4 regions of the Pseudoalteromonas sp. S2721 genome follow, and region 2 is predicted to be linked to each of the others. Evidence: predicted binding sites of a transcription regulator. Region 2 holds the regulator's gene; each other region holds the start of a gene.

Region 1 (2,205 bases), on a different contig from region 2:
AACGAGTTGATACTGGTTGATAAGCTGTTAGACTCTTCAGAAAACAAGCTATCGACACGGCTTGCTTCAGTTACAAACTGATCAAAGAATGCCTTATTAGAGGTATCTCTATTTAATTGCTTTTGTGCAAATTCATTCAGTAAGCGATACGTTTCACCACGACCCACTTGATTATCGATCATGGTTGTGAACTCAGTACGCTCACGCACATAGCCCTCGGTATTAACGTTGGCGATGTTTTTACTGGTGGTTTGTAAAAGCTCAGAGTTAGCTCTTACACCGGCATTTGCTATGTCATATAAGCTAAATGACATGAGGGTCTACTCCTTAACGTACCAATGAAGCAGCGACGCTTTGAAGCTCAACGCGCTTCAATACCTGCTTAATTTTATCGGCATAATTTGGATCAGTTGCATAGCCTGCTTTTTGTAACGAATCTAAAAAGGCTGCAGGCTCTGCGGTATTATTGAGTGCTTCTTGATAACGTGGATTTTCATTTAAGAAATCCACAAAATCATTAACACTGTCTTTAATCGATTGATAAGAACGGAAACTAGCTTGCTTTTTAACTGGCACACCTTGTTCAAACTCAAGCGTGACTTTGCTTGCTTTATCACCTTGCCAGCTCCTATCCGATTTAATATTGAATAAGTTGTTACTACTTGTGCCATCAGCTTTACTGATGATGTGTTTACCCCAGCCCGTTTCAAGTGCTGCTTGAGCAACCATCACAGCTGGATTTAAACCAATTTTTTCAGCCGCATTTTTAGCATGTTCCCAAACAGAGCTAATGAAAGACTCAGCATCTTCAAAGCGGTTTTCTGTTTGCTCGTTCGCAGCGGTATCTGCAACAGCGTTTGGCTCAGCTTTAATCTTGTGACTGTCGCTCGTTGCACCGGTTGCGCGCTTATCACTATCGAACTCAGCCGTTGTTCTAAGCACAGAACCTGGAGTAAACTGTTTACCATCTGGCGAGAGTTGTTGAACGATTAAGTCAGCTAGGCCTAGCGAGCCGTTTGATGAAAGCTCAACCGATAACTGTTGGTCATGCATCTCTTCAAAAAACTTAACGCCGCTTGAATTAAATGGGCTATCTTTATCTTCAAACGCTTCATTTGCTTTACGCATGCTTTTCAGCAGCATTTGAGTGAAGATAGATTCAAATTGTGCCGCCGCTTTTTTCAGCGCCTCTTTTGACGCATCGCTAGAGGCATCACTTTTTAGAGCACTTTGACGTAACGAGTCTAAGTTGCCTAAATCAAAAAAGTTTTGCTTGTCGAGATGATTAGTATCCATCAGCTTTTTGACACAATAGTTAATAATGAAAATTAAAATGCAAAAATTGCGCCAATAAAAAACTTTATAAATGAATGGCTAATAACTGATACAGGAATGGAATAACTTCAGGGCCAAGATTTTGACTGATGTTTATATGCTGAACGATTTAAGAATGACTAAAACAAAAAACGCGCTCGACAGCGCGTTTTAATTTAAATGATAACCAGTTGCCCGTTTATCGCCCCCGCTTCTTTTAAAGCTTCAAGGATTGCCATTAAATCACCCGGTGCGGCCCCCACCTCATTGATTGCGCGTACGAGATCATCAAGATTAACACCTGGATTAAATACAAAAGCACGTGAATCATCTTCGTTCACATCAATAATACTTTGATTGGTAACGGTAGTTTCACCATCACTTAAAGCGTTTGGCTGTGACACATTTTGCTGCTCAGCAATCGTAACCGTTAAACCACCATGAGTTATTGCCGCAGGCTGTAGCTTCACGTTTTTGCCAATCACAATTGTACCTGTGCGGGAGTTAACAATAATTTTTGCTGCTGTGTCTGCAGGCTTAAACTCTAAGTTTTCAAGGGTAGATAAATACGCAACACGTTGAGATGCATCTCGCGGTGCTAACACTCGTACTGACGCTGCATCAATTGCCTGAGCACTGTCAGGCCCCACCAAATCATTGATGGTTTGCTCTAGGCGCTTTGCTGTTGTGAAATCTGGGCGATTTAAATTAAAGGTAATATAGTCACCTTGCATAAACGGGCTCTTAATAGCACGCTCTACAATAGCACCGTTTGGAATACGACCCACTGTGGGTGTATTAATAATTACACGGCTACCATCAGCCCCTTCCGCACCTAAACCACCTACAACTAAGCTACCTTGTGCAATCGCATAGGTATTGCCATCAACC
Region 2 (2,205 bases):
ACGTATTAGCTGACCAAACTGTACGTGATGTTTATCTAGGCGAGCAATTCAGGCTGTAACCATTACGCCACCGACTAGAGCATCTGCTAGACTTATACAATGACAAAAAATCGATAACAGTGTCTTCACCGTTACCGATAACTTAAAAAGGATTGTTAGGGATACATGAGGCAATCATTACAGCTGCGCATGGGCCAGCAACTTACAATGACTCCACAACTGCAACAAGCCATTCGCTTGTTGCAGCTCAGTACATTGGATCTCCAGCAAGAAATTCAAGAAGCGCTTGATAGTAATCCTCTGCTTGAAGTGGAAGAAGCGGATTACAACGAAGAAAGCATCGGTAAGAATGAGCAAAAAGCGGAGTCTGACGATGTACAAGTCAGCGCGTCTGCCGACGAAGCACCTAGCGAATTCGAGCAAGAAAGCAGTGATGCTCTGAGTAAGGATACGGTTAGCGATGACTTAGCTATGGATGTTACGTGGGATGAGTACATGAGTGCCGCCCCATCAACATCGTCTGGGCCAATGCCTGAAGACGAGTCTATTTACCAAGGTGCTTCAACAGAAACACTGCAAGAATATTTAATGTGGCAACTACAGCTCACACCATTTAGTCCTACCGATGAAGCGATTGCCGTTGCCATCGTTGAAGCTATCGATGACTCAGGTATTTTAACGGTTAGCTGCGAAGATATTGTCGAAAGCTTTAATCAAAATAATGATGAAGAAGAAATCGAACTCGATGAAGTTGAAGCTGTCTTAAAAAGAATACAGTTATTCGATCCAGTTGGTATCGGCGCGCGAAGTTTACAAGAGTGCCTGTGTATACAACTTCGTCAATTCGATGCCAATACGCCATATTTAGCTGAAACTAAAATGGTTTTATCTGAGCATATCGAATTATTAGCAAGTCGCGACTATCGCACTTTAATGAAAAAGACTAAGCTTAAAGAAAACGAGCTTAAAGAAGTGATGACGCTCATTCACAGCTTAAATCCTAAGCCTGCGGATAGCATAGTACGCGAAGAATCTGAGTACGTCATACCCGATGTATCAGTGAAAAAAGTGAAAGGCCGCTGGGTAGTCGAGTTAAACCCAGATTGTATGCCAAAAATTAGAGTGAATAGCCAATATGCAGCGATGTCTCGCTCTGTTAAATCAAGTAGCGACAGCCAATTTATTCGTTCTCACTTACAAGAAGCAAAGTGGTTTATTAAGAGCTTAGAAAGCCGTAACGATACTTTACTAAAAGTGACCAACTGTATCGTGCAACAACAGCAAGCTTTCTTTGAACATGGCCCAGAAGCAATGAAGCCAATGGTGCTAAACGATGTCGCTGAAATGGTCGAAATGCATGAATCGACGATTTCTCGGGTTACAACACAAAAATATATGCATACCCCAAGGGGAATTTTTGAGTTGAAATATTTCTTCTCAAGCCATGTCAGCACCGAAAATGGTGGTGAGTGTTCTTCTACAGCAATTCGCGCTTTAATCAAGAAGTTAGTTGCTGCAGAAAACTCGGTTAAACCATTGAGTGATAGCAAAATTGCAGATATATTGGCTGAGCAAGGAATTAAAGTAGCTAGACGTACAATTGCAAAATATCGTGAGTCTCTAGCAATACCTCCGTCTAATCAGCGTAAAAGTCTGATTTAGACGTTTTACATAGAAGGAAAATGCTTATGCAACTAAATTTAACTGGTCGTCACGTAGAAGTCACTGATTCATTAAGAGACTATGTAAACACTAAGTTCGCAAAACTAGAAAGGCATTTTGATCATATTAATAATGTTCATGTCATTTTAGATGTAGAAAAATTAAGCCAAAAAGCAGAAGCAACTTTACATGTAAACGGAGGCGAGCTGTTCGCTTCTACAGAACATCAAGATATGTACGCAGCAATTGACTCATTGATCGATAAACTTGATCGCCAAGTCATTAAGCATAAAGAGAAATTAGCTCGACATTAAATTATGAAACTTAGTTCACTTACTAATCAGGACTGCAGCAAAGCTGCGGTCCTTTTTAATAGCAAAAAAAGAATTCTTGAGTATATTAGCGAGTTAGCTCACCAGCAGTTTCCTCATTTATCTCAACAAGATATCCTAGATGCTTTTCTGAACAGGGAAAAGTTAGGTAGTACAGGTATCGGCCGAGGAATAGCTATTCCCCACGGTCGAATGAGTGGTGCTGATGAAC
Region 3 (2,205 bases), on a different contig from region 2:
TTGGCTCTCAATACACATTTTACTGATAAATTCGCGTTCACCGCCTTCACACCAAAGCTCGTTTTGACGGCCACCAAAATTAAGCGCTTTTTGTGGCGCTTTGTTTAAGTTTTTCCATTTACGTTCAGTACCTGCATTTGCCTGTTGCTCGCTGGCATGAAACGGTGGGTTGCATAAAGTTAGATGAAAGACATCTTTATTCGATATTACGCCCGTAAACATTTTATTGGCGTTACTTTGCTGCTTAACATTTATTTTGAGGCGGTTAAATTGCACAATTTGCTTAGCAATTTTAACAGACAATACATCAATATCTGAGCCTGTGAAGTGCCAGCCATATTCGTGATTACCCGTAAGCGGGTAAATCACATTTGCACCCGTGCCTACATCAAGCACTTTTACTTGCTTACCCGTAGGAATACGACCTTGGCTATCGCTTGCTAATAAATCGGCCAAATGATGAATGTAATCCACTCTGCCAGGAACTGGCGGGCAAAGGTAGTTGTCGGGTAAATCCCAAAAATCGATTTTATAATGGCTTTTTAATAACGCTTGGTTGAGGGTTTTAACTGCTAACGCATTGGTGAAATCAATGGTATCAGTGCCCGCTGGCGTTTGCGTTATATAAGGTGTTAGGGCAGGAGTATCTTTACATAGCAAAGTAAAGTCGTAGCCATTAAAGTGGCGATTTCGCGGATGCATTAAGGAAAACCTATCTGTTAGCCATATCAAAGGCTGATTGTACCAAATAAATTTTTAAAATGTAGGAGTGCTAATCTAATAATCACTTTATCAGTTATTCACTAATTATAGATAATTTAACTTTCGTGCGATTCAGAGCACGCTGATAATCAATTTTTTAATTTTGGCATCATTTGTGCTTTCTCTTATGTACAGTCCATTTCAAACCGCTCAATTGCAGAGAGAAGTTAGTTTTTTATCAATTAACTTTTTCTACTCATAAGTAGTTTAATGATTGAGGTGGTTTGTTTTTTCACAATGCAGTGAATACAACTAATCTTGGGGAATTATTATATGAAGTTATCTATTTTAGCAATGTCTTCACTTTTTGCTTCGCAAATTGCAATTGCAGACAATTTAATTGCAAACGGCTCATTTGAACTGGATGTCGTAAATTCAACATGGACATTGTTAGATGAAGTTAACGGATGGCAAAGTGAAGGTGCAAGATTTGAAATTCAAACATCGCGTCTAGGTCTTATTACTGCTCAGCAAGGTAATCAATATGTCGAGCTAGACTCTACTTCTAATTACAGCATCTTTCAAACAGTCGCAACTGAGGCTGGAAAAACTTATGAAGTTTCATTTTACTACTCGCCTCGTATTAACGGTAACAATGATACAAATAAAGTTGATGTGAAGTGGAATGGAACAACAGTACTAAACGTAAATGCGACGCAAAGAGGCTGGCAATCATTTACATTATCTGTAGAAGCAGATTCAAACTCTTCAGAAATTCGTTTTAGCGGCGCAGGTGCGAGTGATAGTCTAGGCGGTTTTATTGATAACGTTGTTGTCACTCAAAAGCAGGCTTGTCATTCTGGTATATTTGGTATTAACAATTTTGGTTCTTCTGAAACGGGTTATGTTTATAAATTTGACCTAGAGACAAATACTTACAGTGTGGTCGCAGGAGCGCAAAATACGGCTTCAAACATTGCAAGTTATGATGGCAAACTTTATTTTATGGAACAACTTGAGTCGGGCACGAAAGCGTCAAAACTTTGGTCGTTAGATTTAGAAACGGGCGCTCAAGTTGCTGAGGCTGATGCTACATCTTGGCCAATTTATCGTTCAGCAGTCACGGCAGACGGACAATCTTTACGTGCGACAAGTAAAACTTATATGTATGACTACAACTTGCAAACTGGAGAAAAAACAGTACTAGGCAAGATGCGCTATTCGGGAGATTCTTTCTCACATGGTGATGTAGCATATTCTGCTGATAATAATGTACTTTACGTATTAACAGGTCAATCACTCTATACCATTGATGATGGTTCGATGGAGTTAACCTTAGTTGGTGAACACGGCATTAATTGGGCTTCAGGATTAGCGATTGCTGATGATGGAACGTTGTATGTTTCAGGAAGAAAAGCAGGCGAAAATGCGAAGATTTACAGTGTTAATCCTCAAACGGCTGACTCTAGTTACGTTATGGATGCACCAGAGCACATTAATGAT
Region 4 (2,205 bases), on a different contig from region 2:
ATTTCTGATACGGCAAAATGGCTACTTACTATTGCGATGGTATTTGGTCGTTTAGAAATATTTACTTTATTAGTGTTATTTACCCCAACGTTTTGGCGAGGGTAAACGGCGGATAACTCTCTAGGAATGGAGATCAAAAAAGTGCCAAAAACCCAAAAGCAATTAAATTTAGAAAAGTTAACCTGTATTCCTGCTGGTAGCTTAGTTGATGTGGAAATTATCACACCAACAAATAGTAAGCGTGTGAAAACAGAGTTTATTGGCTTGATGAATGAGCAATACATCATCTTAAATTACCCTTCCTCAAAGCGATTGGCGAACGGCAGTGATTTCATCAAAGACGGTGTGATGGTGATTATACGGGCTGTGCTCGAAGCGGGCGGTGGTCAAGTAATTGCTTTTCGCCAGCAAATAAGCGCCTTATCATCGCACCCTTATCGCTTAATCTTTCTTGACTTCCCTCAGCAAGTGCAGCTTTATAGTTTGCGTAGTGAAGCGCGTATTCCTACGTTATTCCCTGCAAACTTAGTCATTGCAGAGCAAAAACTGGCAGGGCTTATTAAAGATATTTCTGTGACAGGTGTGCAGTTTGATATTAATAGCAAGGAGGACTTAAGCGCTTTTAAAGGACAAAGCTGCCAAATCACCCTAAGTAAACGTGAGTTTAGTGGCAAGGTATGCAGCGTACGCAAGCGAGCGGGTGGCTTTATGTTCGGTGTACAGCTTGATAGCAGTGAAGATGAAATGAAAGCGTTTATGAAAGAGCACTTAATTGACCTTTCAGTGTTGGATAGTTAATGCCAATTCGCCATTTTGCAACAAAATGGCTATTTTCCTCAATTTAACCCTACAGATATTAAAATTATTTTATAAATAAATTTAAATAACCAATTAAATCAATGTATTACTAATTAAATTAATTTCGATTTTTTTCTTTAAGTTTTGTTGTTCAGATAGTATTTATTTTCCAATCCCTAACTTTTCTGTTTTCTAATCCGAATTAATCGCTATTGTCTCCATTTTAATCTTTGTAACTTATTGATTTTAAAGGTGACAAAAAACCAACCACCGAGCTTGTTGCAAAACAGCAACAAATAAATCGCGTTATTTCCCCCTAATTCTCGGTGTTTTAATTTAATGCACTGATTTTATTGTTCTTTTTAACTTTGGCATCGAAGTTGAAATAGTCTTAGCGAACACAGAGAAAAACTGATTCAGGAACATATCCTTTATCACAGTTGAGACAACATTGAAGGAATAGTGATTATGAAAACGTTACACAAAACTTTAGCACTTGTAGCTCTTGCAACTTCATCTGCAGCATTTGCCGCTGACTTTGACACATTAGATGTTAATGGTGATGGCGCAATCAGCAAAAGCGAAGCATCTGTAAGCGAAGCATTAATGAGCCAATTTAAAGAGCTTGATACAGACGGCAACGGTGAGCTGTCAAAACAAGAGTACTCAAAAGCTTAATTTCATTGTAAGGACGCACTGAAAAGGATTTCTAACTCAAGACAACACATTTTGAAGGAATGACATTATGAACACAGTAAATAAAACACTAGCACTTATGGCACTTGTATCTTCATCTGCAGCATTTGCGATGAGTGACTTCGATACCTTAGATGTTGATGGCAATGGTGTTATCAGCCAAAGCGAAGCATCGGTAGATGCTGAGCTTATGAGCAAATTCAGTGAACTAGACACTGACGGTAACGGTGAGTTATCGAAACAAGAATTTTCAAAAGCTTAATGTGATTAAGCAAAACCAGTTTATTTAGCTGATTAGTTCTGAGCTGCCAAAGACAGCCTAAATGGATAAGGGAATCCATGACAAAGGACAACACTGGAAGTGTGATCAGCTAATACTCTTAATATTGAAGGAATATGATTATGAAAACAGTAAACAAAACATTAGCTTTAATCGCACTTGCATCATCATCAGCAGCTTTTGCTGCATCTGACTTTGACACTCTAGACGTTGACGGTAATGGCGTGGTTAGCAAAAGTGAAGCAGCCGTTGACGCAAAAATTATGTCGCAGTTTAAAACACTAGATGTGAATGGCGACGGCGTTCTTACTGAAGCTGAGTTCTCTGAAGCCGAATAACTGAATTAGTACGTAGTTATACCAGTTTCCACTAAGCAAGGATCTCAGAAACGGATTTCACTCTTTTAAAATTTAAGGTAGTTATTATGAAAC

What was found. Region 2 encodes sigma-54, which starts transcription at its own class of promoters, with help from an activator protein. Its sites were predicted from a motif close to GTTGGCACGNNNNTNGNNT; they were not measured.
Region 1: flgJ (flagellar assembly peptidoglycan hydrolase FlgJ) is a predicted target of sigma-54. The motif match lies at 1,334-1,352, and genes of this name have one in related genera.
Region 3: CWC02_RS07565 (DUF642 domain-containing protein) is a predicted target of sigma-54. The motif match lies at 865-883, and genes of this name have one in related genera.
Region 4: CWC02_RS09825 (EF-hand domain-containing protein) is a predicted target of sigma-54. The motif match lies at 1,166-1,184, and genes of this name have one in related genera.

What each region holds. Positions count from the first base shown of each region.
Region 1 is NZ_PNCZ01000040.1:53,442-55,646, forward strand. It holds gene flgK (flagellar hook-associated protein FlgK) at 1-314, opposite strand, end outside; gene flgJ (flagellar assembly peptidoglycan hydrolase FlgJ) at 328-1,296, opposite strand; gene CWC02_RS15355 (flagellar basal body P-ring protein FlgI) at 1,491-2,205, opposite strand, start outside.
Region 2 is NZ_PNCZ01000008.1:67,824-70,028, forward strand. It holds gene lptB (LPS export ABC transporter ATP-binding protein) at 1-59, shown strand, start outside; gene CWC02_RS03610 (RNA polymerase factor sigma-54) at 166-1,662, shown strand; gene hpf (ribosome hibernation promoting factor) at 1,689-1,976, shown strand; gene ptsN (PTS IIA-like nitrogen regulatory protein PtsN) at 1,980-2,205, shown strand, end outside.
Region 3 is NZ_PNCZ01000014.1:216,579-218,783, reverse strand. It holds gene rlmF (23S rRNA (adenine(1618)-N(6))-methyltransferase RlmF) at 1-702, opposite strand, end outside; gene CWC02_RS07565 (DUF642 domain-containing protein) at 1,036-2,205, shown strand, end outside.
Region 4 is NZ_PNCZ01000023.1:14,411-16,615, reverse strand. It holds gene CWC02_RS09835 (TrkH family potassium uptake protein) at 1-105, shown strand, start outside; gene CWC02_RS09830 (flagellar brake domain-containing protein) at 142-798, shown strand; gene CWC02_RS09825 (EF-hand domain-containing protein) at 1,267-1,476, shown strand; gene CWC02_RS09820 (EF-hand domain-containing protein) at 1,544-1,756, shown strand; gene CWC02_RS09815 (EF-hand domain-containing protein) at 1,897-2,112, shown strand; gene CWC02_RS09810 (EF-hand domain-containing protein) at 2,199-2,205, shown strand, end outside.